DNA from 4 places in the Streptomyces sp. NPDC104226 genome. Region 4 is predicted to be linked to each of the others. Evidence: riboswitches for the same ligand, from Rfam matches in the RefSeq annotation. Region 4 holds a riboswitch; each other region holds the start of a gene.
The links. A riboswitch is a leader RNA that binds a small molecule or an ion and turns the genes downstream of it on or off. The one in region 4 is predicted to bind cobalamin.

Region 1: another riboswitch for cobalamin. It lies ahead of ACZ60J_RS10960 (ribonucleoside triphosphate reductase); the one in region 4 lies ahead of metE (5-methyltetrahydropteroyltriglutamate--homocysteine S-methyltransferase).
Region 2: another riboswitch for cobalamin. It lies ahead of ACZ60J_RS08250 (ABC transporter substrate-binding protein); the one in region 4 lies ahead of metE (5-methyltetrahydropteroyltriglutamate--homocysteine S-methyltransferase).
Region 3: another riboswitch for cobalamin. It lies ahead of ACZ60J_RS24275 (ribonucleoside-diphosphate reductase subunit alpha); the one in region 4 lies ahead of metE (5-methyltetrahydropteroyltriglutamate--homocysteine S-methyltransferase).

Annotation. Positions count from the first base shown of each region.
Region 1 covers NZ_JBVJMS010000003.1:227,044-232,833, forward strand. Annotated here, with positions in the region: gene ACZ60J_RS10950 (aminotransferase class V-fold PLP-dependent enzyme) at 1-1,141, opposite strand, end outside; gene ACZ60J_RS10955 (anaerobic ribonucleoside-triphosphate reductase activating protein) at 1,232-1,918, opposite strand; gene ACZ60J_RS10960 (ribonucleoside triphosphate reductase) at 1,915-3,693, opposite strand; cobalamin riboswitch at 3,737-3,876, opposite strand; gene ACZ60J_RS10965 (glycoside hydrolase family 71 protein) at 3,998-5,713, opposite strand.
Region 2 covers NZ_JBVJMS010000002.1:649,989-655,778, reverse strand. Annotated here, with positions in the region: gene ACZ60J_RS08275 (ankyrin repeat domain-containing protein) at 418-1,152, shown strand; tRNA gene ACZ60J_RS08270 (tRNA-Trp) at 1,207-1,279, shown strand; gene ACZ60J_RS08265 (LexA family protein) at 1,453-1,695, shown strand; gene ACZ60J_RS08260 (hypothetical protein) at 1,883-2,056, opposite strand; gene ACZ60J_RS08255 (helix-turn-helix transcriptional regulator) at 2,242-3,189, shown strand; cobalamin riboswitch at 3,196-3,335, shown strand; gene ACZ60J_RS08250 (ABC transporter substrate-binding protein) at 3,389-4,381, shown strand; gene ACZ60J_RS08245 (FecCD family ABC transporter permease) at 4,378-5,433, shown strand; gene ACZ60J_RS08240 (ABC transporter ATP-binding protein) at 5,445-5,790, shown strand, end outside.
Region 3 covers NZ_JBVJMS010000007.1:518,243-524,032, reverse strand. Annotated here, with positions in the region: gene ACZ60J_RS24290 (carbon starvation CstA family protein) at 1-1,928, shown strand, start outside; gene ACZ60J_RS24285 (CstA-like transporter-associated (seleno)protein) at 1,925-2,122, shown strand; gene ACZ60J_RS24280 (GNAT family N-acetyltransferase) at 2,211-2,708, shown strand; cobalamin riboswitch at 2,774-2,902, shown strand; gene ACZ60J_RS24275 (ribonucleoside-diphosphate reductase subunit alpha) at 3,063-5,459, shown strand; gene ACZ60J_RS24270 (ribonucleotide-diphosphate reductase subunit beta) at 5,459-5,790, shown strand, end outside.
Region 4 covers NZ_JBVJMS010000014.1:48,316-54,105, reverse strand. Annotated here, with positions in the region: gene ACZ60J_RS34745 (M1 family metallopeptidase) at 52-1,389, shown strand; gene ACZ60J_RS34740 (hypothetical protein) at 1,406-1,837, opposite strand; gene ACZ60J_RS34735 (DUF1269 domain-containing protein) at 1,928-2,419, opposite strand; cobalamin riboswitch at 2,634-2,859, shown strand; gene metE (5-methyltetrahydropteroyltriglutamate--homocysteine S-methyltransferase) at 3,033-5,354, shown strand; gene ACZ60J_RS34725 (DUF2254 family protein) at 5,406-5,790, opposite strand, start outside.

The DNA of each region.
Region 1 (5,790 bases), on a different contig from region 4:
CGTACTCCTCGGCCCGGTTGTAGATCTGCCCGCTCACCCGGATCCCGCCGCCGCCCGGCCAGGGCCAGATCAGTACCCGGATCCGCTGCTCGGCCGCGATCCGCTCGCGCAGTTCGCGGGAGGCCTCCGGGGTCTCGGCCACCCCGGGCGGCAGCCGCAGCGTGCGCAGGGCGAGGCCCTCGGTGTACGGGAGCGGGGCGACTGCGGGGATCTCGGCGAGCAGGGCCGCACCGTAGGCGGCGAGGGCGCTGTTGTGCGCCCGCACCTTGGCCGCGTCGAGCTCCTCCAGCAGGTCGAGCCCGTCCGGGGCGGCGAGCCAGCCGGTGTAGTCGTAGGTGGCGCGGTTCTCCACGGAGCGCGGGAAGCCGTAGTGGTCCTCCCAGGACGGCACCGGCGGCCGGATCCGGGCGCGGTGCTGCGGGGCGACGGCCAGGATCGCGGTGCCGGAGGGGGCGTAGGCCCATTTGTGGAGGTTGCCGAACCAGAAGTCGGCGCCCCCGCCCAGGGGGTCGGGAATCATCCCGGGGGCGTGGGCGCCGTCCACGATGGTCGTGACCCCCCGCTCGGCGAGTTCGGCGAGCAGCCGGGGCGAGGCGATGAGCCGGGCGGTGGGCGAGCTGATGTGGTCGAGTACGGCGACCCGGGTGCGCGGGGTGACTCCGGCCAGCACGGCTTCCCGTACGGCGTCCTCGTCGGGCAGGTCGGTGCCCAGGGCCACGGTGGTGAGCGGGGCGCGGCGGGCCGCGGCCGCGACGACCGTGCCGTAGCCGTGGTCGGTGACCAGGATCTCGTCCCCGGCGGCGAACTCCACGGCGTCCAGGGCCACGTTGGCGGCCTCGGTGGCGTTGGACACGAAGGCGATGCCGTCCGGGTCGGCACCCAGACGGGCGGCGATCCGCGACCGGGCCTCGACGAGCCGGTCGGGGGCCCCGATGAAGAACGCGTCGGGGTCGGCGTGCGCTTGGGCGCGCAGGGCCGCGTGCGCCTCCTGCACGGGGATCGGTACGGCTCCGAAGGAGCCGTGGTTGAGGTGGCTGACCGCCGGGTCCAGCCGGAACAGGCTCCGCCCGGCGGGGAATTCGGCGGGGCGGGCCGGTGCGGCGGACGGCAGGGGTGCTGCGGACGGGACCGGATCGTTCATGGATGTGACCTCCGTGGGTGCGGCGCGCGGCTGTCGTGGTCGTCGGGCCGATCATGCCCGCAGACCGCCCGCGACGGCACCCCCACCCCCCTACCCCGCGGCCGGGGCCGGGGGGCGCACCTGCTGGCGGTGGGTGGACCCGGCGCCCAGCTCCGCCAGCCAGGCGTCCAGGTCGGCCATGGCGGGCGGGTCCAGGAGGGCCGGGTCCACCGTGGTGCGGAGCTGGTGGGGAACCCCCGAGGCGAGCAGGAGGCGCAGGCTGCGCTCCGCCGCGGCGGCCGCGTGGCCGATGCCGGTGACCCGTTCGTAGCGGCCGGGCGGGGCCTTGACGTCGAAGCCGACCCAGTCCAGCAGGTCCGCATCCAGCAGCCGGGCCAGGCGCCGGGGGAAGGCTCCCCCGGTGTGGAGGCCGACCTCCAGGCCCAGTGCGCGGGCCTCCCGTACGGCCCCAGGCAGGCCGCGCTGGAGCAGCGGTTCCCCGCCCGAGAAGACGATGCCGTCGAGCAGCCCCGTCCGGCGGGCGAGGTGGCCGAGCACCTCGTCCCAGGAGACGGCGGCGGGGGCCCGGGCCGGCAGCAGGCCGGGGTTGTGGCAGTAGCCGCAGCGCCAGGGGCAGCCCTGGCAGAAGACGGTGGTGACCAGCCTTCCGGGCCAGTCGCAGGTGGACAGCCGGGACCAGCCTCCGATGCGGATGACGTCGCCGGAGGCCGCCGCGCCGGTGGCGGCAGCGCCGGTCGAATCGACGGCCGCCCCGTCCGGGGCCGCCCCGCCGCTCACACCGCCGCCTTGAAGTGGACGCGCTCGGCGTGTTCGCCCTTCTTGCCGATGTTGAAGGAGGACACCGGGCGGTGGTAGCCCATGACCCGGGTCCAGACCTCGCACGCCGCCCCGCACGTGGGGCAGTGGGGCTGCTCCCCCGCCAGGTAGCCGTGGTCCGCGCAGATGGAGAAGGTCGGGGTCACCGTCAGGTACGGGAGCCGGAAGGTCTCCAGCGAGCGCCGGACCAGCTTGCGGCAGGCCTCCGCCGTCGGGATCCGCTCGGGGGTGTACAGGTGCAGGACGGTGCCGCCCGTGTACTTGCCCTGCAGTTCGTCCTGGCGTTCCAGCGCCTCGAAGGGGTCGTCGGTCCAGCCGACGGGCAGCTGGGAGGAGTTGGTGTAGTACGGGTTGGTGTCGGTGCCGGCCTGGAGGATGCCGGGGAAGCGCGCCCGGTCCTCCTTCGCGAAGCGGTACGTCGTGCCCTCGGCGGGGGTGGCCTCCAGGTTGTACAGGTGGCCGGTGCTCTCCTGGAAGTCGACCATCCGGGCCCGGACCCGGTCCAGGAGGCGGACCGCGAGGGCGTGCCCCGCGGGATCGGTGATGTCGTACGCGTCCCCGCTGAAGTTGCGGACCATCTCGTTGACGCCGTTGACCCCGATGGTGGAGAAGTGGTTGCGCAGGGTGCCCAAGTACCGCTTGGTGTAGGGGAAGAGGCCGCCGTCGATCAGGTTCTGGACGGTGATCCGCTTGAGTTCGAGGCTGTCCCTGGCGAGCTCGCACAGCCGGTCCACCTCGGCCAGCAGCCGCGCCTCGTCGCCCGCGTACAGGTGCCCGAGCCGGGCGCAGTTGAGGGTGACCACACCGAGCGAGCCGGTCTGCTCGGCGCTGCCGAAGAGGCCGTTGCCGCGCTTGAGCAGCTCGGTCAGGTCGAGCTGGAGCCGGCAGCACATGGAGCGGATCATGTGGGGTTCGAGCGCGGAGTTGATGAAGTTCTGGAAGTACGGGAGACCGTACTTGGCGGTCATCGCGAAGAGCCGCTCGGCGTTCTCGCTCTCCCAGGGGAAGTCGCGGGTGATGTTGTAGGTCGGGATGGGGAAGGTGAACACCCGCCCGGCGGCGTCGCCCTCCGTCATCACCTCGATGTACGCCCGGTTGATCATGTCCATTTCGGCCTGGAGCTCGCCGTAGGTGAAGCCGGTCTCCTCCCCCGCGACCACCGGGACCTGTTCGCGCAGGTCCTCGGGGCAGGTCCAGTCGAAGGTGAGGTTGGTGAAGGGGGTCTGGGTGCCCCAGCGCGAGGGCACGTTGAGGTTGTGCACGAGCTCCTGGATGCACTGCCTGACCTGGTCGTACGTCATCGCGTCCAGGCGGACGTAGGGCGCCAGGTACGTGTCGAAGGAGGAGAACGCCTGGGCGCCCGCCCATTCGTTCTGCAGGGTGCCGAGGAAGTTCACGATCTGGCCGACGGCCGAGGACAGGTGCTTGGGCGGGGCGGAGTCGATCTGGCCGGGGACCCCGTTGAAGCCCTCGGTGAGCAGGGTGCGCAGGGACCAGCCGGCGCAGTAGCCGGAGAGCATGTCCAGGTCGTGGATGTGGAGGTCGCCCTCACGGTGGGCGCGGGCCACGGCGGCGGGATAGACCTGCTCCAGCCAGTAGTTCGCGGTGACCTTGCCCGCGGCGTTGAGGATGAGTCCGCCGAGCGAGTAGCCCTGGTTGGCGTTGGCGTTCACCCGCCAGTCCCGGCGGTCCAGGTACTCGGTCACGGTTTCCACGGCATCGACGACAGCAGTCACGGCAGCCCTCCCACGAGGCTCGGCACGGAAGAATGGCGGGCTTGTGCGAAACCCCGTGCCGGCAGGTGTCGGACTCGTCCGCCGTGGCGGACTCACCGTTGCGGGGCAGTCCCGGATTCCCACCGGGTTCCCTGTTGCCTCGGTCGGGGAGAGGCCCGCCGAACCGGCAGAGCCAACACTACATATAGATGCGACGGCCGAGCACCACCACTACATATGGGGTGACCAAGGTCCCGAGGCAAGGGACTTCAGCCCCTGCGGACGCGCCCGGAGCCCTCCGGCCGCGCACCGGAGCCCTGCAGCCTCAGCTCCGGCCGCTGGTGGCGGCGTAGTACTGGAGGTCCTGCACCTCCACCGTCCGCTCCACCCGGTGGCGCAGTTCCACCCGGGCCCCGGTCTTGCCGCCCCGCACCACGGACGCCGCGCCGACGCCCGGCGCCAGGGGCAGCAGCTCGGAGTGGACCCCGGCCGGGGCCGCGTGCGCGCCCTCGGCCGCTCCCACGGCCGTACGGATGCTCGCGGGCGCGGTCAGGAAGCTCAGCACCTCCACCGTGTCCCGGGCCGCGGCGCTGCCGCCCCGGAGCGCCATCACGAGGGACTGGCTGCCGCTCGGGTCGGCGGCGGCGAACTGGGTGCGCGAGCTCAGGTAGAGCGTGTCGCGGACGATCTCCGGCCAGCGGCCCGTCTTGAAGCGGGTGAGGTAGTAGGAGGAAAGGTCAAGGTAGGCATGGCCGTTGTGCAGGGAGGGCGCGAACTGGCTGCCCTCGCTGTAGTCGTTCCAGGTGGCGAGCTGGACCCAGTCTGCCCCGTCCTCGATGGCGCGGTTCCATGTGGCGCGCAGGGTCGCGGTGTTGCCGGCCTCGTCGTAGATGCCCTGGTTGGGGCGGGCGTCCTGGACCGATACGGGCTGCATCCAGATCTTGCCCGCGGCGTGCGCGCGCCGGACGTCGCGCGTGGAGCTCTCCTGGCCGACGTAGCTGCGGCTGCCCCACTCGGAGAATCCGTAGCTGATGGGCTCGAACGCGCTGCTGTGGGCGCCGAAGTCGAGGAAGAGCGGGACGAAGGCGGTACGGATGCCGTGCCGGGACTTCAGGAGGTCCATGACCCCGGTCCACCAGGCGGGGCTCTTCTCCTCCGCCTTGAACGGCGAGACGACCAGTCGGCCGTCGGGGAGCCGGTGGGCGGCCGGGGCCCTGCCGAGTTCCGCGAGGAGGTCGGCGAGCACGGCGGGGTCGTCGGTGCCCAGGGAGGTCATGTCCGGCATCAGCATGATCTTGAAGGCCGGATCCACCGAACGGGCCGCTTCCATCAGGAGGTTGCAGCGTTCCCGGTTCTTCCCGGTCAGAGAGAGCAGGTCGAGGGTGAACCCGTCGATGCCTGCGGCGCGGGCCGTCCGGACCTCCTGCCGGAGGTTGGCGAGCTCCCAGTCCCCGTCCTTGGGCGGGACGGGCAGCGGGCGGTCGCGGAGCAGGCCGCCGTAGCGCGCGTGCTTGCCGTTCTCGCCGTCCGGCTTCAGGTAGTTGCGGGTGTAGTAGTCGGCGTCGGCGCCGACGTTGTCCAGGGAGAGCGGGTACGGGGTGAAGTAGTGGGCGAAGACCAGCTTCTTGCCGGCGGCGCCGGAGCGCAGCACGGCCGGTTGGGGCATGTCGAAGGGCAGGGCCCCCGTGGGGCGCGCCGCGTCGTCCGGGCCGGAGCCCTGGGCCTTCGGGGCCGGGGTCTGCCCGCCGGGACTCTGCGGGTCGCTCGCGGCCGGGCCGGTGGCGCCGGGGCCGCCGGCGGCCGGCGAGGGGCCGTCGCCGGGGGTGCCGGGAAGGGTGTCCACCGGGCCGGGTCCGGAGCGGGCCCGTGCGTCGGCGACGGTGCGGGGCTCCCAGGCGATGCCCGTCGCGGCGCCGACGCCGACGAGGAGGAAGGCGGACAGGAAGAGGCTCAGCAGGGGTCTTCGGCGACGGAAGCCCGCACGGCGCCTGTGCGACTCGGGTCTCGCGCCCCGCCCTGCCCGACGCCGGTCCGCACTCATCCTGACCCCTCCCCCGCATATGCCCGCGCCAAGCCCGTACCTCGGGCCGCACAGCAGCAGTACAGCGGATTCCCCGC
Region 2 (5,790 bases), on a different contig from region 4:
CGGTGAGTGGTGCCGGGGCGCGTGCGCTGTGCATGCGGAAACTATTGGTCTGGACCACAGCGGGTCAAGGGGGCGGGACAAGTCGGTACGGACGGGAGGGCGTTCGCGAGGGCGTTCGGGAGGGCGTCCGGGCGGGTCCGGGGGGCCTCGTCCGGCCGGGCGCCGCTGGGCGACTTCGTTGGCGAGCCCGCCGTCGAGGACGAACCGGACCGCGGCGATGCCCGAGTCCCGCGGCAGCCGGAAGACGACGAGGCCGGTGGCCATGGAGCCGAGGTCGAGGGCCACGGCCTCGGGGAAGCCGTCCCGGCGGAACCGGCCGCACCGGGCTCCTCTGCTCTGCTGGGAGCGGACCGGCGAAGCGATGCCCCCTCGGAATCCAGCAGGCCGCGCCGACCGGGGGCCCCTACTCTTGCCCCCATGCTCTGTCTCGCATCGGAGGACCCGCTCGCCGAAGCCGTCACGGCCGCGATCCGGGGCGGCGACCTGGACGGACTCCGGCGGCTGCTGGCCGCGCACCCCGGGCTGGCGGGGGGCCGGATCGTGAAGCGGGGCGAGGCGGCGGGCGAGCGGAGCCTGCTGCACCTCGCCGTGGACTGGCCCGGCCACTACCCGCGGACCGCGGAGGTGATCCGTACACTCGTCGCCGCCGGAGCCGACCCGGGAGCCCGCTTCGTCGGCGCGCACCGGGAAACCCCCCTGCACTGGGCCGCTAGCAACGACGACGTCACCGCGATCGACGCCCTGGTCGAAGCGGGTGCCGACCTGGAGGCCCCGGGCTCCGTCCTGGGAGGCGGCGCCCCTCTGGCCGACGCGACCGGCTTCGGGCAGTGGCGGGCGGCGCACCGACTCCTCGAACTCGGAGCCCGCCCCACCCTGCAGGACGCGGCCACCCTCGGACTCCTCGCCACGGTCGAGGACTCCGTCGAGGCGGGGGCGGATCCGGATGAGATCACCAGCGCCTTCTGGGGAGCGTGTCACGGGGGCCGACTGTCCACGGCGCGATACCTGTTGTCCCAAGGTGCGGACATCAACTGGCTCGGCCACGGCGGCCAGACCCCCCTCGACATGGCCCTGACCAGTGAAGACAATCAGCTCATCGACTGGCTGACATCGGCGGGCGCCCGCACACGGGGCGAAATTCTCAACGGTTGACCACCGAATTCAGTGGATCTTCGGAGTGCGGCATGGCATGGTTGGTCTCACCGAAGGGGCGTAGCTCAGTTGGTAGAGCATCGGTCTCCAAAACCGAGTGTCGTAGGTTCGAGTCCTGCCGCCCCTGCAAGGAAAAGCCCAGGTCAGACATAGTCTGCCTGGGCTTTCTTGCTGTCGGTCCAGGTTGTCGCTGCGCCGGACTGTGGTGCGGCTGCGGCTCGGCTTGCATCGATATTCGAACACGTGCGCTACTGGAGTCATGCACCACCGCACACGCCCGCACGTCCGGCAGGCCCCCGCATGATCCCCCTCAAGCCCCGCCGACGCCTCATCCTGGAAGCGATCGCCCGGCACATCGCCGTGCACGGCCGTGGGCCGACGGTCCGGGAGCTCGGTGCCGCGGTGGGCCTGTCCTCGTCCAGCAGCGTGGCGCACCAGCTGGGTGAGCTGGAGAAGCGGCACCTGCTCAGCCGGCGGGACCGCGGGTGGAGCAGTGTCGAACTGACCCCGGCTGCCACCCGGCTGCTCGCCGAGCCCGGGTAGCCGGCATGGGTCCGCCCGTCGGTCGCTGTCCCCGAAGGGCCCGACGGGCGGTACAACCGGCGCAGCAGCATCCCCGCTAGCTAGAGCCGATGTGATGTGTCCACGCTAGCCGTGCCCACTGACAACGGGCGGCGTGGTAGGCGGGGGGAACCTCCCGCGGGTAGGTCGGGAGGGTCGTCCGCACTGGTCAGGCGGTCGGCCCGGCGTCGTCGAGCTCCCAGCGCGCCAGGATCTCGGCCACGCGCGGGTACCGCTCGAGGATCTCGGCATCACTCAGGTCCGCGTCTGCTCCCCCGAGGACTGTGCGGAGGGGGGTGCCGTCGGACAGCGTCATCACTCGGGTGCGGTACTCGTCGGTCATGGGCCCTCCAGCGTTCGGTCGGCTGAGGCGCCCACGATCCGCCTGGCACATGCCTGCGTCAACCCCTGTGGAATTGATCCTTCCAGAACGTTCACGTGTCAGGCTACGGGTCCTCACCCAGCGGCCGGAGCACCCCGCAGGGTCTGCTGGGGCCAGGAGTGATCAGGAGCACCTAGCCTGGGGGCATGAACGCCAGCGCCGGGCGCGAGCCCCGTTCGGACCTGCGGGACTTCCTGCGTTCCCGGCGTGCCCGGATCGGGCCCGAGGAGGTGGGGGCCGCCGCGCATCCGGGGCGGCGGCGGGTGCCCGGGCTGCGGCGGGAGGAGGTCGCGCAGCTTGCGGGGGTCAGCGTCGACTACTACACGCGGCTGGAGCAGGGCCGCACCCAGCACGTCTCCGACGAGGTCCTCGACGCCGTGGCCCGGGCGCTTCGGCTCGACGCGACCGAGCGGTCCCACCTCTTCGGCCTGGCCCGGCCGCAGCCGGCCCCCGGGCCCGGGCGCGCCGCCGGCGCGGCGGCCGGAGCCTCCGGCCGCGCGGGAGCCGGCGGCCCGCAGCGGGTCCGGGCGGGCCTGTACCGGGTGCTGGACGCCCTGGAGGACGGCACCCCGGCGATGATCATGGGGCACCGGCTGGAGGTCCTGGCCGCGAACCGGCTCGCCGAGGCGCTGTACGCCGACTTCGGAGCCGCGGAGACCGACCCCCCGGAGGCGGGCGCACCCGGTGGCGGCGGGCGCAATTTTGCGCGGTTCCTCTTCCTTGACCCCGCAGCCCGCGGGCTCTTCGCCGACTGGGAGGGGGCCGCGCGCGCAGCCGTCGCCGCGCTGCGGTTCTACGCGGGCCGGCGCCCGTACGATCCGGATCTGAGCCCGCTCGTCGAGGAACTGGGCACGGCCGATGCGGATTTCCGGCGCTGGTGGGCCGGGCACGACGTGCTCGAACACACCCACGGGACCAAGCGCTTCCGGCACCCGGTCGTCGGCGAACTGGCCCTGGAGTACGAGTCCTTCGCCTTCCCGGACGACCCCGACCAGACCCTCTACCTCTACACGGCCGAACCGGGATCACCCTCCGACGAGGCCCTGCGCACCCTCGCCTCCCGGGTCGCCGATGCGGTGCGCGCGCACCGCTGACACGCCCTTCTGGCAGACTGGGCCGCGTTATCCAGGCGGTGCAGGACAGGAAACCGGTGCGAATCCGGTGCGGTCCCGCCACTGTGACCGGTCGTCCCCGTGCGGGGACCCGGGAGTCAGACACTGACGCACCGCCTCTTTCGGGCCGATCATTCGGCCGTTCGACCAGGGGACGCGGATCCCCCGGAGAGGCTTCGCCATGTCCTGGCACCCCCGTGCGCTGCTGCGCGCACTCCTGCCCGTCCCCCTCCTGATACCGCTGGTCGCCTGCGCGGGATCATCCCCGGCGCAGGACGCGAAGGCGGAGGCGGGCGCCGCGCCCGGATTCCCGTACACGGTCACCAACTGCGGTGTCACCAGCACCTATCAGGCACCGCCGCAGCGTGCGGTCACCATGAACCAGCACGCCACCGAGATCCTCCTGGCCCTCGGCCTGGAGGGCAGGACGGTCGGGACGGCCTACCTGGACGACGCCGTACTGCCCGCCTACCGGCCCGCGTACGACAAGATCAAGGTGCTGGCGAAGGAGTACCCCTCCAAGGAGATCCTCCTCGGAGCCAACCCCGACTTCGTGTACGGCGGTTACTCCAGCGCCTTCGACAAGGCGCAGGGCCGCGACCGCGAGGGGCTCGCGAAGTCCGGCATCAACTCCCGGCTCAGCGTGGAGTACTGCACCGAGGGCAAGGTCGGCCTCGACCAGCTCAGGACCGAAATCACCGAGGTGGCCCGGACCTTCGGCGTGCCCGAGCGCGGCGAACGGCTCATCGCGGACGAACAGCGCCGCATCGAAGCCGTCAGCGCCCGTGTGAAGGACCGGGCCAAGCCCGCCGTCTTCGTCTACGACTCGGGCGAGGCCTCCGCCTTCACCTCGGGCGGCAAGGGCATCGGCAACGAGATCGTCGCGCTGGCGGGCGGCACGAACGTGTTCGCCGACCTCGACGACACCTTCGGCGACGTGTCGTGGGAGAAGGTCATCGAGCGGCGGCCCGAGGTCGTCCTCATCTACGACTACGGCGGCACCACCGTCGAAGCCAAGAAGCAGCGCCTGCTCAACGACCCGGCGCTGGCGCAGGTCCCCGCCGTCAAGAACCAGCGGTTCGTCGTGCTGCCGCTGTCCTCGGCCGTGCTCGGCGTACGCGTCGCCGACGCCGTCGAATCGCTGGGCGGCCAGCTCCACCCCGCCGCCCCGTGAGGCTCCGGGCCGCCCGCGCGTTCACCCGTACCCCCGTCGTACTGGCCCTGCTCGGCGCCGCGCTGGCCGCATCGGCCCTGGCGGGCCTGGCCCTGGGGCCGGTACGGATCCCTCCGGGCCAGGTGCTCGACATCGTGCTCGCAGGGCCGGGACCCGCAGGAGGCACGGGCGCCTTCGGGGCGATCGTGTGGGACGTCCGCATGCCGCGCGTCCTGCTCGGAGCCGTCGTCGGCGCGGGCCTCGCCGTCGCGGGAACCGTGCTCCAGGCCCTCGTCCGCAATCCGCTCGCCGACCCGTTCCTGCTCGGGGCCTCCTCCGGGGCCTCGGCCGGGGCGGTGCTGGTGATCGTCTTCGGCGCCGGCTTCCTCGGCTCCGCGGGCGGCGCCGCGGTACCGCTCGCCGCGTTCGCCGGGTCGATGGGCGCGCTCGTCGCCGTCTACGCGATGGCCCGGCGCGGCGGCACCATGACCACCGGCCGGCTGATCCTCGCCGGAGTCGCCGTCCAGTACGTGCTCTCCGCCCTGACCAGCCTGGTCCTGGTGCTGGCCGCCCATCCCGATCAGATCCGCAGCGTGCTGTTCTGGACCCTCGGCGGGCTGGGCGGGGCGCGCTGGAGCGAACTGGCCCTGCCCGCCACGGCCCTGCTCCTCGGCACCGGGCTGCTCGTCGCCCTGGCCCGGCCGCTCGACCTGCTGCTCGCGGGCGAGGAGGGCGCCCAGACGCTCGGCCTGGACACGGGCCGGTTCCGGGCCGCCGTGTTCGTCCTCACCTCGCTGGTCATCGGCGTACTGGTGGCCTACAGCGGGGCGATCGGCTTCGTCGGACTGATGGTCCCGCACGCCGCCCGGATGGCCGTCGGCGCCGGGCACCGGGCGCTGCTGCCCGTGGCCGCGCTGGGCGGGGCGGTGTTCCTGACCCTGGCCGACCTGATCGCCCGTACCGCCGCCGCACCGGAGGAGATCCCGGTGGGCGTGGTCACGGCACTGGTCGGCGGGCCGTTCTTCCTGTGGATGCTGCGCAGGTCCACCCGTACCGAAGGGGTCGTGGGATGACGGCGGGACGGATGCGACAGGCAGGACCGGAAGCCCGTGTGGGCCCCGCGGGAGAGGCTCGGCCTGCGGAACTCGCCGTCGAGGCCGTGCGGTACGCGATCGACGGGCAGCCGCTGCTGCACGGGATCGACCTCACGGCCCGCCCCGGCGAGACGGTCGGCGTCGTCGGCCCCAACGGGAGCGGCAAGACGACACTGCTGCGCTGCGTCTACGGCGCCCTGCGCCCGACCGGCGGGCGCGTCCTGCTGGGCGGCGTGGACGCGGCCTCGCTCGGCGCCAAGGACCGGGCCCGGCGGGTGGCGGTGGTGCCCCAGGACGCGGCCGGTACGTTCGGGCTCACCGTGCGGGAGGTGGTCG
Region 3 (5,790 bases), on a different contig from region 4:
TCCACCCGACCGACCGACGGGTGCTTTTCGGCCACCACTTCGCCGCCATCGCCGGCGCCGGACCGCTCGTCGGTCCCGTACTCGCCTCACAGATGGGCTACCTGCCGGGCACCATCTGGATCGTCGTGGGCGTGATCTTCGCGGGCGCCGTCCAGGACATGGTCACGCTCTTCTTCTCCACCCGGCGCAACGGCCGTTCGCTCGGCCAGATGGCCCGCGACGAGATCGGCCCGGTCGGCGGCGCCGCCGCGCTGATCGGCGTCTTCGCCATCATGATCATCCTGCTGGCCGTGCTGGCCCTGGTCATCGTCAACGCGCTGGCGCACTCCCCGTGGGGCGTCTTCTCCATCGGCATGACCATCCCGATCGCCCTCTTCATGGGCTTCTACCTGCGCGTCCTGCGCCCGGGCAAGGTCACCGAGGTCTCCGTCGTCGGTGTCGCGCTGCTGCTGCTCGCCATCGTCGCGGGCGGCTGGGTCGCCGAGTCCTCGATGGCGGACTTCTTCACCCTGGAGAAGGAGACGCTGGTCCTCTGGATGATCGCCTACGGGTTCGTGGCGTCCGTCCTGCCGGTGTGGATGCTGCTCGCCCCGCGCGACTACCTCTCCACCTTCATGAAGGTGGGCACCATCGGGCTGCTGGCCGTGGGCGTGGTCATCGCCATGCCGACGCTGAAGATGCCCTCGGTCACCGACTTCGCCTCGCGCGGAGACGGCCCGGTGTTCGCCGGCTCGATGTTCCCGTTCGTCTTCATCACCATCGCCTGCGGGGCCCTGTCCGGCTTCCACTCGCTGGTCTCCTCGGGCACCACCCCGAAGATGATCCAGAAGGAGACCCAGGTCAGGGTCATCGGCTACGGCGCGATGCTGACCGAGTCCTTCGTCGCCATCATGGCGATCATCACGGCCTGCATCATCGACCCGGGCCTGTACTTCGCCATCAACTCCCCCGGCGGTGTCGTCGGCGCCACCGTGGAGACGGCCTCGCAGGCCGTGACCAACTTCGGCTTCGCCATCTCCCCCGAGGCCCTCGCCCAGGCCGCGAAGGACGTGGAGGAGACCAGCCTGCTCTCCCGTACGGGCGGCGCTCCGACCTTCGCACTCGGAATGTCGGAGATCTTCTCGGCCGTGATCGGCGGCGCCTCGATGAAGGCGTTCTGGTACCACTTCGCGATCATGTTCGAGGCCCTGTTCATCCTGACGACCGTGGACGCCGGCACCCGCGTGGGCCGCTTCATGCTCCAGGACACCCTCGGCAACGTGCACAAGTCCTTCAAGGACGTCAGCTGGAAGCCCGGCGTCTGGTTCGCCAGCGCGGTCGTCGTCGGCGGCTGGGGCTACTTCCTGTGGGTCGGCGTCAAGGACCCGCTGGGCGGCATCAACCAGCTCTTCCCGCTGTTCGGCATCGCGAACCAGCTGCTCGCGGCCGTCGCCCTGGCCGTCTGCACCACCCTGCTGATCAAGTCCGGACGCCTCAAGTGGGCCTGGGTGACGGGCGTTCCGCTGGCCTGGGACCTGGCCGTCACGCTCACCGCCAGCTACCAGAAGATCTTCTCCGACAACCCGAAGATCGGCTTCTTCGCGCAGCGGGACGTCTACCAGGACGGGATCGAGGCGGGCAAGGTCCTCAAGCCCGCCAAGAACATGGACGAGATGCACACCGTGGTCACCAACGCCACGGTGGACGGCGTCCTGTCGGTGTTCTTCGCCCTGCTGATCATCATCGTGCTCGTGGACGCCGCCCGGACCTGTCTGGCGGCCATCCGCAAGCCCGAGTCGGTCACGCTCGCCGAGGTCCCGTGGACCGAGTCCAAGATCGTCGCCCCGGCCGGTCTGATCCCGACCGACGAGGAGCGGGCCGAACTCGCCGCCGCCGGACTCGACTCGGGCGGGGGCCGCACGCAGGACTCCGTACGGGAACCCGCGTGACGCGCCTGCGCCACGTGCTGGGCCGGGCCCGGTTCTTCGTCAGGGAGTTCTCGGGCGAGGCGGCCTACGACCACTACGTGGCCCACGCCCGTACGCACGACCCGGACGCGGTGGTCCCGTCGCGCCGGGACTTCGAACGGGCCCGCACGGACGCCCGCGAGGGCGACCCGCGCGAAGGGTTCCGCTGCTGCTGAACCGGCGGGAAGCCGAGAGGCCGCCGCGTTCCGTCCACCCGACGGAACGCGGCGGCCTCTTTTCCTGCCCTGGCGCACACTCGATGCCATGGACATCATCATCAGGACGGCGGCGGCCGCCGAATACGAAGAGCTCGGGGAGATCACCGCACGGGCGTACCTCGACGACGGACTGCTCGACTTCGCCGAGGACGACCCCTACCTGAGCCGGCTGCGCGACGTCGCCGGCCGGGCTCCCGACGGCGAGGTGCTCGTAGCGGAGTACGAGGGCACGCTGCTCGGCGGTGTGACCTTCGCCCCTCCCGGCAGCCCGCTCTGCGACATCGCAGGCCCCGGCGAGGCGGAGTTCCGGATGCTGGCCGTCTCCCCGGCGGCGCGCGGACGCGGCGCGGGCGAGGCCCTCGTACGGGCCTGCGTGAACCGCGCCCGGGAGCTGGAGGGCGTGGGCCACCTGGTGCTGTCGACCACGGAGAAGATGCTCGGGGCGCACCGGATCTACGACCGGCTGGGCTTCGTACGGACGCCCGAGCGGGACTGGTACCCGGTTCCGGGGCTGCCGCTGCTCACCTACCGCCTGGAGCTCTAGGGCCTGCCGTCCGCGAGGAGCGACACAACATGTGGGGGCTACCGCGAGCACCGGCCCCCACATGTATGCTCATGCTCGCTGTCGTCGCAGGGGAATCCGGTGAGAATCCGGAACTGTCCCGCAACGGTATGAAATGCACCGACCCGCTCGGTGCATCCGCAAGTCCGAGGACCTGCCGACAGTGCGCCCGGCTCGTCCGAACCGGGTGCAGACACGTCCGGGCCTCGCGGTTGGGCCGGTGGACGCCACGTGGTGCACGCGCACGGCCCTGCCAGGCACGCGCGCCCCCACGTGCGCCCCCTCGCGCCCCGCACCAACGGTGATCCCGGAGCCGAGCGAGGGAGAGCTCCCCCCGTGACCATCGCGCCTTCCGCACCGCGCGCCGAGTCCGACCCGTCCGCCTACGAGGGTCCGGGGGCCGCGCTCCTGCGCACGCTCACCGAGCTGACCGCCGACCTGCCCGACACCGACCCCGGCCGGGTCGCCGCCGCCGCGCTGCGCGGCCGCAGCGCCGCCGCCGACGAGGCGGAGCTCCGTACGCTCGCCACCGAGGCGGCCGCCGGGCTGATCTCCGAGGACCCGGCGTACTCCCGGCTCGCCGCCCGCCTGCTGACGCTGGCCGTCCGCGACGAGGCCGCCGGCCAGGGCTCCACCTCCTTCTCCGACTCCGTCGAGGTCGGCCACCGCGAGGGGCTCATCGCCGACCGCACCGCGGACTTCGTACGCCTGCACGCGAACCGGCTCGACGCGCTGGTCGAGCACGCGCTCGCCGAGGGCGCCGACGACCGCTTCGGCTTCTTCGGCCTGCGCACCCTGCACAGCCGCTACCTGCTGCGGCACCCGATCACCCGCCAGGTCATCGAGACCCCCCAGTACTTCATGCTGCGCGTGGCCTGCGGCCTCGCGGAGAACGACTCCGTGCAGGCCGTCGAGGAAGTCGCCTCCCTCTACCGGCTGATGAGCCGCCTGGACTACCTGCCGTCCTCCCCCACGCTCTTCAACTCCGGCACCCGCCACCCGCAGATGTCCTCCTGCTACCTGCTGGACTCCCCGCTGGACGAGCTGGACTCGATCTACGACCGCTACCACCAGGTCGCGCGCCTCTCCAAGCACGCCGGCGGCATCGGCCTCTCGTACTCCCGCATCCGCGCCCGCGGTTCGCTGATCCGCGGGACGAACGGCCACTCCAACGGCATCGTGCCGTTCCTGAAGACCCTGGACGCCTCCGTCGCCGCCGTGAACCAGGGCGGCCGCCGCAAGGGCGCCGCCGCGGTCTACCTGGAGACCTGGCACGCGGACATCGAGGAGTTCCTGGAGCTCCGCGACAACACCGGCGAGGACCAGCGCCGCACCCACAACCTGAACCTGGCCCACTGGGTGCCGGACGAGTTCATGCGCCGTGTGAACGCCGACGCCGACTGGTCGCTGTTCTCCCCCGCCGACGTCCCCGAGCTGGTCGACCTGTGGGGCGACGCGTTCGACGCCGCCTACCGCAAGGCCGAGGAGTCGGGCCTGGCCCGCAAGAGCATGCCCGCCCGCGACCTGTACGGCCGGATGATGCGCACCCTCGCGCAGACCGGCCAGGGCTGGATGACCTTCAAGGACGCCTCCAACCGCACGGCGAACCAGACCGCCGAGCCGGGCACCGTCGTCCACTCCTCGAACCTCTGCACCGAGATCATCGAGGTCACCAACGACGGCGAGACGGCCGTCTGCAACCTCGGCTCGGTCAACCTGGGCGCCTTCGTGGTCCAGGGGGCCGACGGCGGGGACATCGACTGGGAGCGGCTCGACGAGACCGTCCGCACCGCGGTCACCTTCCTCGACCGCGTCGTGGACATCAACTTCTACCCGACCGAGCAGGCCGGCCGCTCCAACGCCCGCTGGCGTCCGGTGGGCCTGGGCGCGATGGGCCTCCAGGACGTCTTCTTCCAGCTGAAGCTGCCCTTCGACTCCCCCGCGGCGAAGGCCCTGTCCACGAAGCTCTCCGAGCGCATCATGCTCGCCGCCTACGAGGCCTCCTGCGACCTGGCCGAGCGCAACGGCCCGCTCCCGGCATGGGAGCAGACCCGCACGGCCCGCGGCGTCCTGCACCCCGACCACTACGACGTCGAGCTGAACTGGCCGGAGCGCTGGGACGCGCTGCGCGCCCGCGTCACGCAGTCCGGGATGCGCAACTCGCTCCTGCTGGCCATCGCCCCGACGGCGACCATCGCCTCCATCGCGGGCGTGTACGAGTGCATCGAGCCGCAGGTCTCCAACCTCTTCAAGCGCGAGACCCTGAGCGGGGAGTTCCTCCAGGTCAACGGCTACCTGGTGGAGGAGCTCAAGCGGCTCGGCGTCTGGGACGCCCAGACCCGCGAGGCGCTTCGCGAGTCCTCCGGCTCCGTCCAGGGCTTCGGCTGGATCCCCGCGGAGGTGCGCGACCTGTACCGCACGGCGTGGGAGATCCCGCAGCGCGGCCTGATCGACATGGCGGCGGCGCGCACCCCGTTCCTCGACCAGTCCCAGTCGCTGAACCTGTTCCTGGAGACGCCCACCATCGGCAAGCTCAGCTCGATGTACGCGTACGCCTGGAAGCAGGGCCTGAAGACCACGTACTACCTGCGTTCCCGCCCCGCGACGAAGATCGCCCGCGCCGCCTCCGGCAGCACGGTCCCGGCGGCCGCCGCTCCGCTCCCGCAGGCCGTCGACGCCGACGCGCTGGCCTGCTCCCTTGAAAACCCCGAGTCCTGCGAGGCATGCCAGTAATGAGCACCACCGACACCACGAAGAACCTCCTCGACCCGGGCTTCGAACTGACCCTGCGCCCCATGCGCTACCCGGACTTCTACGAGCGCTACCGGGACGCGATCAAGAACACCTGGACCGTCGAGGAGGTCGACCTCCACTCGGACGTCGCGGACCTCGCGAAGCTGACGCCCTCCGAGCAGCACATGATCGGCCGGCTGGTCGCCTTCTTCGCGACGGGCGACTCGATCGTCTCGAACAACCTGGTCCTGACCCTGTACAAGCACATCAACTCCCCGGAGGCGCGCCTGTACCTGTCGCGCCAGCTCTTCGAGGAGGCCGTGCACGTCCA
Region 4 (5,790 bases):
CCGGCACCACCAGCACGTCGTACGAGCACAACGCAGGGAGCGGAAGCGGCAGTGAACGGCCAGAAGACAGCGGCGTCGGACCCGTACTTTCCGGCCAACGGCGACCCCCGTTACCGCGTGCACCGGTACGAACTCGCTCTGGAGTACCGTCCCGGCCCCAACCGGCTCGCCGGGACGGCCCGGCTCAGCGCGATCGCCGGGCGGGCGCCGCTCACCGAGTTCCACCTCAACCTGGCCGATTTCAAAATAGGCCGAGTCCTGGTGAACGGCCGCGCGCCGCACTACAGCCACCGCGGCGGCAAGCTCCGCGTCCGTCCGCCCAAGCCGCTGCCCGCCGGCGCCGCCTTCACGGTGGACGTGCACTGGTCGGGCAATCCCACCCCGGTGCGCAGCCCCTGGGGCGGGCTCGGCTGGGAGGAGCTGACCGACGGCGCGCTGGTGGCCAGCCAGCCGGTCGGCGCGCCGTCCTGGTACCCCTGCAACGACCGGCCCGCGGACAAGGCCTCGTACCAGATCTCGGTCAACACGCCCTCCGCCTACACCGTCGTCGCCGGCGGACGGCTGCTCACGCGGACGACCCGCGCCTCCACGACCACGTGGGTGTACGAGCAGCCGGCGCCGACGTCCACGTACCTGGTCGGCCTGTCGATCGGCATGTACCAGACGGTGCTGCTCGGCGACCCCGGGCTCGGCGGGGTCCCGCAGAGCGCCCACGTACCGGCGCACCTGCTGCCCCGGTTCTCCCGCGACTTCGCGCGGCAGCCCGCCATGATGCAGCTGTTCGAGGAGCTGTTCGGCCCCTACCCCTTCGGGGAGTACGCCGTGGTCGTCGCCGACGAGGAGCTGGACGTGCCGGTGGAGGCGCAGGGGCTCTCCCTGTTCGGCGCCAACCACGTGGACGGCGTACGGGGCTCCGAGCGGCTCATCGCCCACGAGCTCGCGCACCAGTGGTTCGGCAACAGCGTGACCATCGCCGACTGGCGGCACATCTGGCTCAACGAGGGCTTCGCGAAGTACGCGGAATGGCTCTGGTCGGAGCGCTCCGGCGGCCGCTCCGCGCACGAACTGGCGGCCGCCGCACACCGCTTGCTGTCCGGGCAGCCGCAGGACCTGCTGCTGGCCGACCCGGGACGTAAGCTGATGTTCGACGACCGCCTCTACCAGCGCGGCGGCCTGGCCGTGCACGCGATCCGCTGCGCGCTCGGCGACGGCCCGTTCTTCCGCATGCTGCGGGAGTGGGCCACCGTGAACCGCCACGGCGTGGTCACCACGGCCGGGTTCACCGCACACGTGGCGCGTTTCGCGACCGCCCCGCTGGAGGACCTGCTCGCATCCTGGCTCTCCACCCCGGCCCTTCCCCCGCTGCCCGCGCCTGCCGGGGCTGTCTAGGCCGGCCCGGTGGGGGTCACGGGCACGTGACGCCGGCCGAGGCTGCGACGAGGGTCTCGTCGATCTTCTGGATCTGGGGCTTCAGCTGGGTCAGGGCCTGCGATCCGGTGGTGTCGCCGGGGAGGTTCCCGAAGCCGGACTTGAGATCGCCGACGGCGGATCCCACGGCCGACTTCTTCGCGGCATCCAGGTCCTCGAGGGAGGAGGAGACCTTGTCCCAGTCCGTCTGGACGGCGTCGACGGCGTCCTTGATCTGGTCCTTCGTCGCGGAAGCCGGGTCCAGCGCCGCCAGCTTGGCCTGATCCCCCTTGAGGGTGGAGAGGCCGGTGCAGAGCTCCGAGGCGGCATGGGTCGCCTGCGCCTTGGGGCTGGGGTCGTCCGAGGAGCACGAGGTGAGGAACAGGACCGCGGTGGCGCCCAGGGCTGCGGTGATCGGGAGACGCTTCATGGAAATCCTTACCAGTTCGGAATTCTGTGGCCCGGGGCCGGGGGAGGGGCCCCGGTCGCGGGCCACGGTGTCGGTTCGGGCGACGGACCCTCAGGCCGCGAAGACCTCGCGGAGCTGCTGCTCCTGCGCGCCGGAGAGGTTGGAGCGGACCAGCTGTGCCTGACCGCCGGGGAAGGCGCCGCGCACGCGCTCGACCACGGCGTCGGAGGAGAGCAGGAACAGCGCGGAAGTCCCGGGCTTCACCTCGGACTTCACCTCTTCGATGAACTGGTCGTCGATGCCGACGTCGGACAGCGATCCGCCGATGGCCCCGGCCGCCGCACCCACGGCGGCGCCGAGCAGCGGAACGAAGAAGAGGAGCCCGAAGAGCATCCCCCAGAAGGTGCCGGAGAGCGCGCCGGCTCCCGTGAGGCTGTTCAGCTGCTGGGTCTTGGGCTTCTTGGCATCTGTGCGCCAGGTGACGACCGCGGCGTCGTGCACCTGTATCAGCTGTTCCTTCTGCAGGGCGAGCAGGGCGGACTCCGCCTGCTGCGCGCCCTCGGGCGTGGGGAACTTCCAGACGGTGAGGGTGGTGGATGCCACGTAACACTCCAGTTCATGGGCGGTGTTGCCGGCATCCAGTACAACCCACAATCGGACAATTGACCACAATTAGTTCTTTCGTGACCTTTGGTCATCTGTCGGGCCGTCAGCGTCATTCGCCCGTTCGGCGGTACCCGACCGCCCGAGGCCCGTCGTGTCTCATGTCACCGTCCGGCATGTGGAAAGCCGTGCCCACCGGGCGGCCGCCCGCCCTACTGTGGACCTCGCAGCTGGTTCGCCCCCGTCCGCCAGGCGGGACGCGTCGTAAGAGGGAACCCGGTGGGAATCCGGGACTGCCCCGCAGCGGTGAGCGGGAACGACCGCCGTCATACGCACTGGGACCGGAACCGGTCCTGGGAAGCGACGGCCAGTAGGAGCCCGCCGGGAGACCGGCAGGCGAGCCCGCGAGTCCGAAGACCTGCCCGTTGCCCGTGCGCGATCGACCGCGCACGGCTTCCCGGTGACCTCGTGGGCGGGTCGGCGTGCACCTCAGGCGGATCCTCCCGTCGCGTACCCGGCCGTACGCGACCCCGGCGGTCCGCCCGCTGCGGCACCCTTCGCCTCCGCGACCCGTCACCGGGTTCATGGAGACACGCTCGCGAAGGAGAGTTCCGTGACCACCGAGTCCGCAGCCGCGCCCGTACGGGCCACCGTCTACGGCTACCCCCGCCAGGGACAGAACCGGGAACTGAAGAAGGCCGTCGAGGGCTACTGGAAGGGCCGCGTCACCGCCGAAGCCCTCCGCGCCACGGCCCGCGACCTGCGCCGCACCAACTGGGCCCAGCTCGCCGGGGCCGGCATCACCGAGGTTCCGACCGGCGACTTCTCGTACTACGACCACGTCCTGGACACCACGGTCATGGTCGGCGCCATCCCCGACCGCCACCGGTCCGCCGTCGCGGCGGACGCCCTGGACGGATACTTCGCGATGGCCCGCGGCACCCAGGACGTGGCCCCGCTGGAGATGACCAAGTGGTTCGACACCAACTACCACTACCTGGTCCCCGAACTCGGGCCCGACACCGTCTTCACCGCCGAACCCGCCCGGCAGGTAGCCGAGTTGAAGGAAGCCCTGGCCCTCGGCCACACGGCCCGCCCGGTCCTCGTCGGACCGGTGACCTACCTCCTCCTCGCCAAGCCCGCACCCGGAGTCTCCGCCGGCTTCGAGCCGCTCACCCTGCTCGACCGGCTGCTCCCCGTCTACGCCCAGGTCCTCGCGGAGCTGCGCGCGGCGGGCGCCGCATGGGTCCAGCTCGACGAACCGGCCCTGGTCCAGGACCGCACACCGGCCGAACTGAACGCGGCGGCCCGCGCCTACCGCGAGCTCGGCCGCCTCACCGAACGCCCCAAGCTGCTCGTCGCCTCCTACTTCGACCGGCTCGGCGACGCCCTGCCCGTCCTGGCCAAGGCGCCCGTGGACGGACTCGCCCTCGACTTCACCGACCGGGCCGCAGCCAACCTCGACGACCTGGCCGCCGTCGGCGGAATCCCCGGCAAGCGCCTGGTCGCGGGCGTGGTCAACGGCCGCAACATCTGGATCAACGACCACCAGAAGTCGCTGACCACCCTCGGCACCCTGCTCGGCCTCGCCGACCGGGTCGACGTGGCCGCCTCCTGCTCCCTGCTGCACGTCCCGATCGACGCCGACGCCGAGCGGGACACCGACCCGCAGATCCGGCGCTGGCTCGCCTTCGCCCGCCAGAAGGCCACCGAGATCAGCACGCTGGCCCGCGGACTGGCCGGGGGCACCGACGCGATCGCCGCCGAACTCGCCGCGAACCGGGCCGACCTGGCCTCCCGTACTGCCTCCCGGATCACCCACGACCCCGCCGTACGTGCCCGCACCGCGGCGATCACCGAGGCCGACGGCCGCCGCGCCCAGCCCTACGCCGAACGCGCCGCCGCCCAGCGCGCCCACCTCGGCCTGCCGCTGCTCCCCACCACCACCATCGGCTCCTTCCCGCAGACCACGGAACTGCGCACCGCCCGCGCCGACCTGCGCGCCGGACGCATCGACACGGCGGCCTACGAGGAGCGCATCCGGGCCGAGATCCGCGAGGTCGTCTCCTTCCAGGAGAAGGCGGGCCTCGACGTGCTCGTGCACGGCGAGCCCGAACGCAACGACATGGTGCAGTACTTCGCGGAACAGCTCACCGGATACCTCGCCACCCAGCACGGCTGGGTCCAGTCCTACGGCACCCGCTACGTCCGCCCGCCGGTCCTCGCCGGGGACGTCTCCCGCCCCGACCCGATGACCGTCCGCTGGACCACGTACGCCCAGGCGCAGACGGCCAAGCCGGTCAAGGGCATGCTCACCGGCCCGGTCACCATGCTCGCCTGGTCCTTCGTACGCGACGACCAGCCCCTCGGCGAGACCGCGCGCCAGGTCGGACTCGCCCTGCGCGACGAGGTCGGCGACCTGGAAGCGGCCGGTACGGCGGTCATCCAGGTCGACGAGCCCGCCCTGCGCGAAACGCTGCCGCTGCGGGCCGCCGACCACGCCGACTACCTGGCGTGGGCCACGGAATCCTTCCGCCTCACCACCAGCGGCGTCCGGCCGGACACCCAGATCCACACCCACATGTGCTACGCGGAGTTCGGGGACATCGTCGAGGCCATCGAGCACCTCGACGCCGATGTCATCAGCCTGGAGGCGGCCCGCTCCCACATGCAGGTCGCCGACGAGCTCGCCGGCGTGGGCTACCCGCGCGAGGTCGGCCCCGGAGTCTGGGACATCCATTCCCCGCGCGTCCCCTCGGCCGGTGAAGCGGCGGCCCTGCTGCGCAGGGGACTCGGGGCGATCCCCGTCGAACGCCTCTGGGTCAATCCCGACTGCGGGCTGAAGACCCGCGGCTGGTCCGAGACGAGGGAGTCGCTGGAGCACCTCGTCGAGGCCGCCCGCCGCGTGCGTGCGGAGCTCCGGCCGAACGCCTGATCCCCGAAGTCCGGCCGGTGTACGGGACGCCCGTGCGCCGGCCGTCCTTCGTCAGGCCGGCCAGGTGAGCGGGTACCGCTCGCGCCCGGCCCGGTCGACCCACCGGAGCCGGTCCCGTACGGGACCCCGCCGGCTCTCCGGCGCCCGCTCCGCAAGCCCGGCCAGCAGGTCGTGCATCCTGCGCAGCGCCATCGGGGAGCCCGTGGCGGCATGGAGGACCTCGTCGAGGGCCGTCCGCAGGTACCGCTCCCAGTCGGGCACGGGGACCGTCACCCTCAACCGGCCGCTCCCGTCGGTGAAGTGACCGATGTTCAGCTCGCGTCCGGCGAGGCGGCTCAGCAGGTCCTCGATGCGGTCCAGGCTCTCCACCGCCGTGGCCGGGTCGTTCACGGCCGGGGAGAGGGCGCGCAGCGCGATGTCGGCGAGGAGCCGGAAG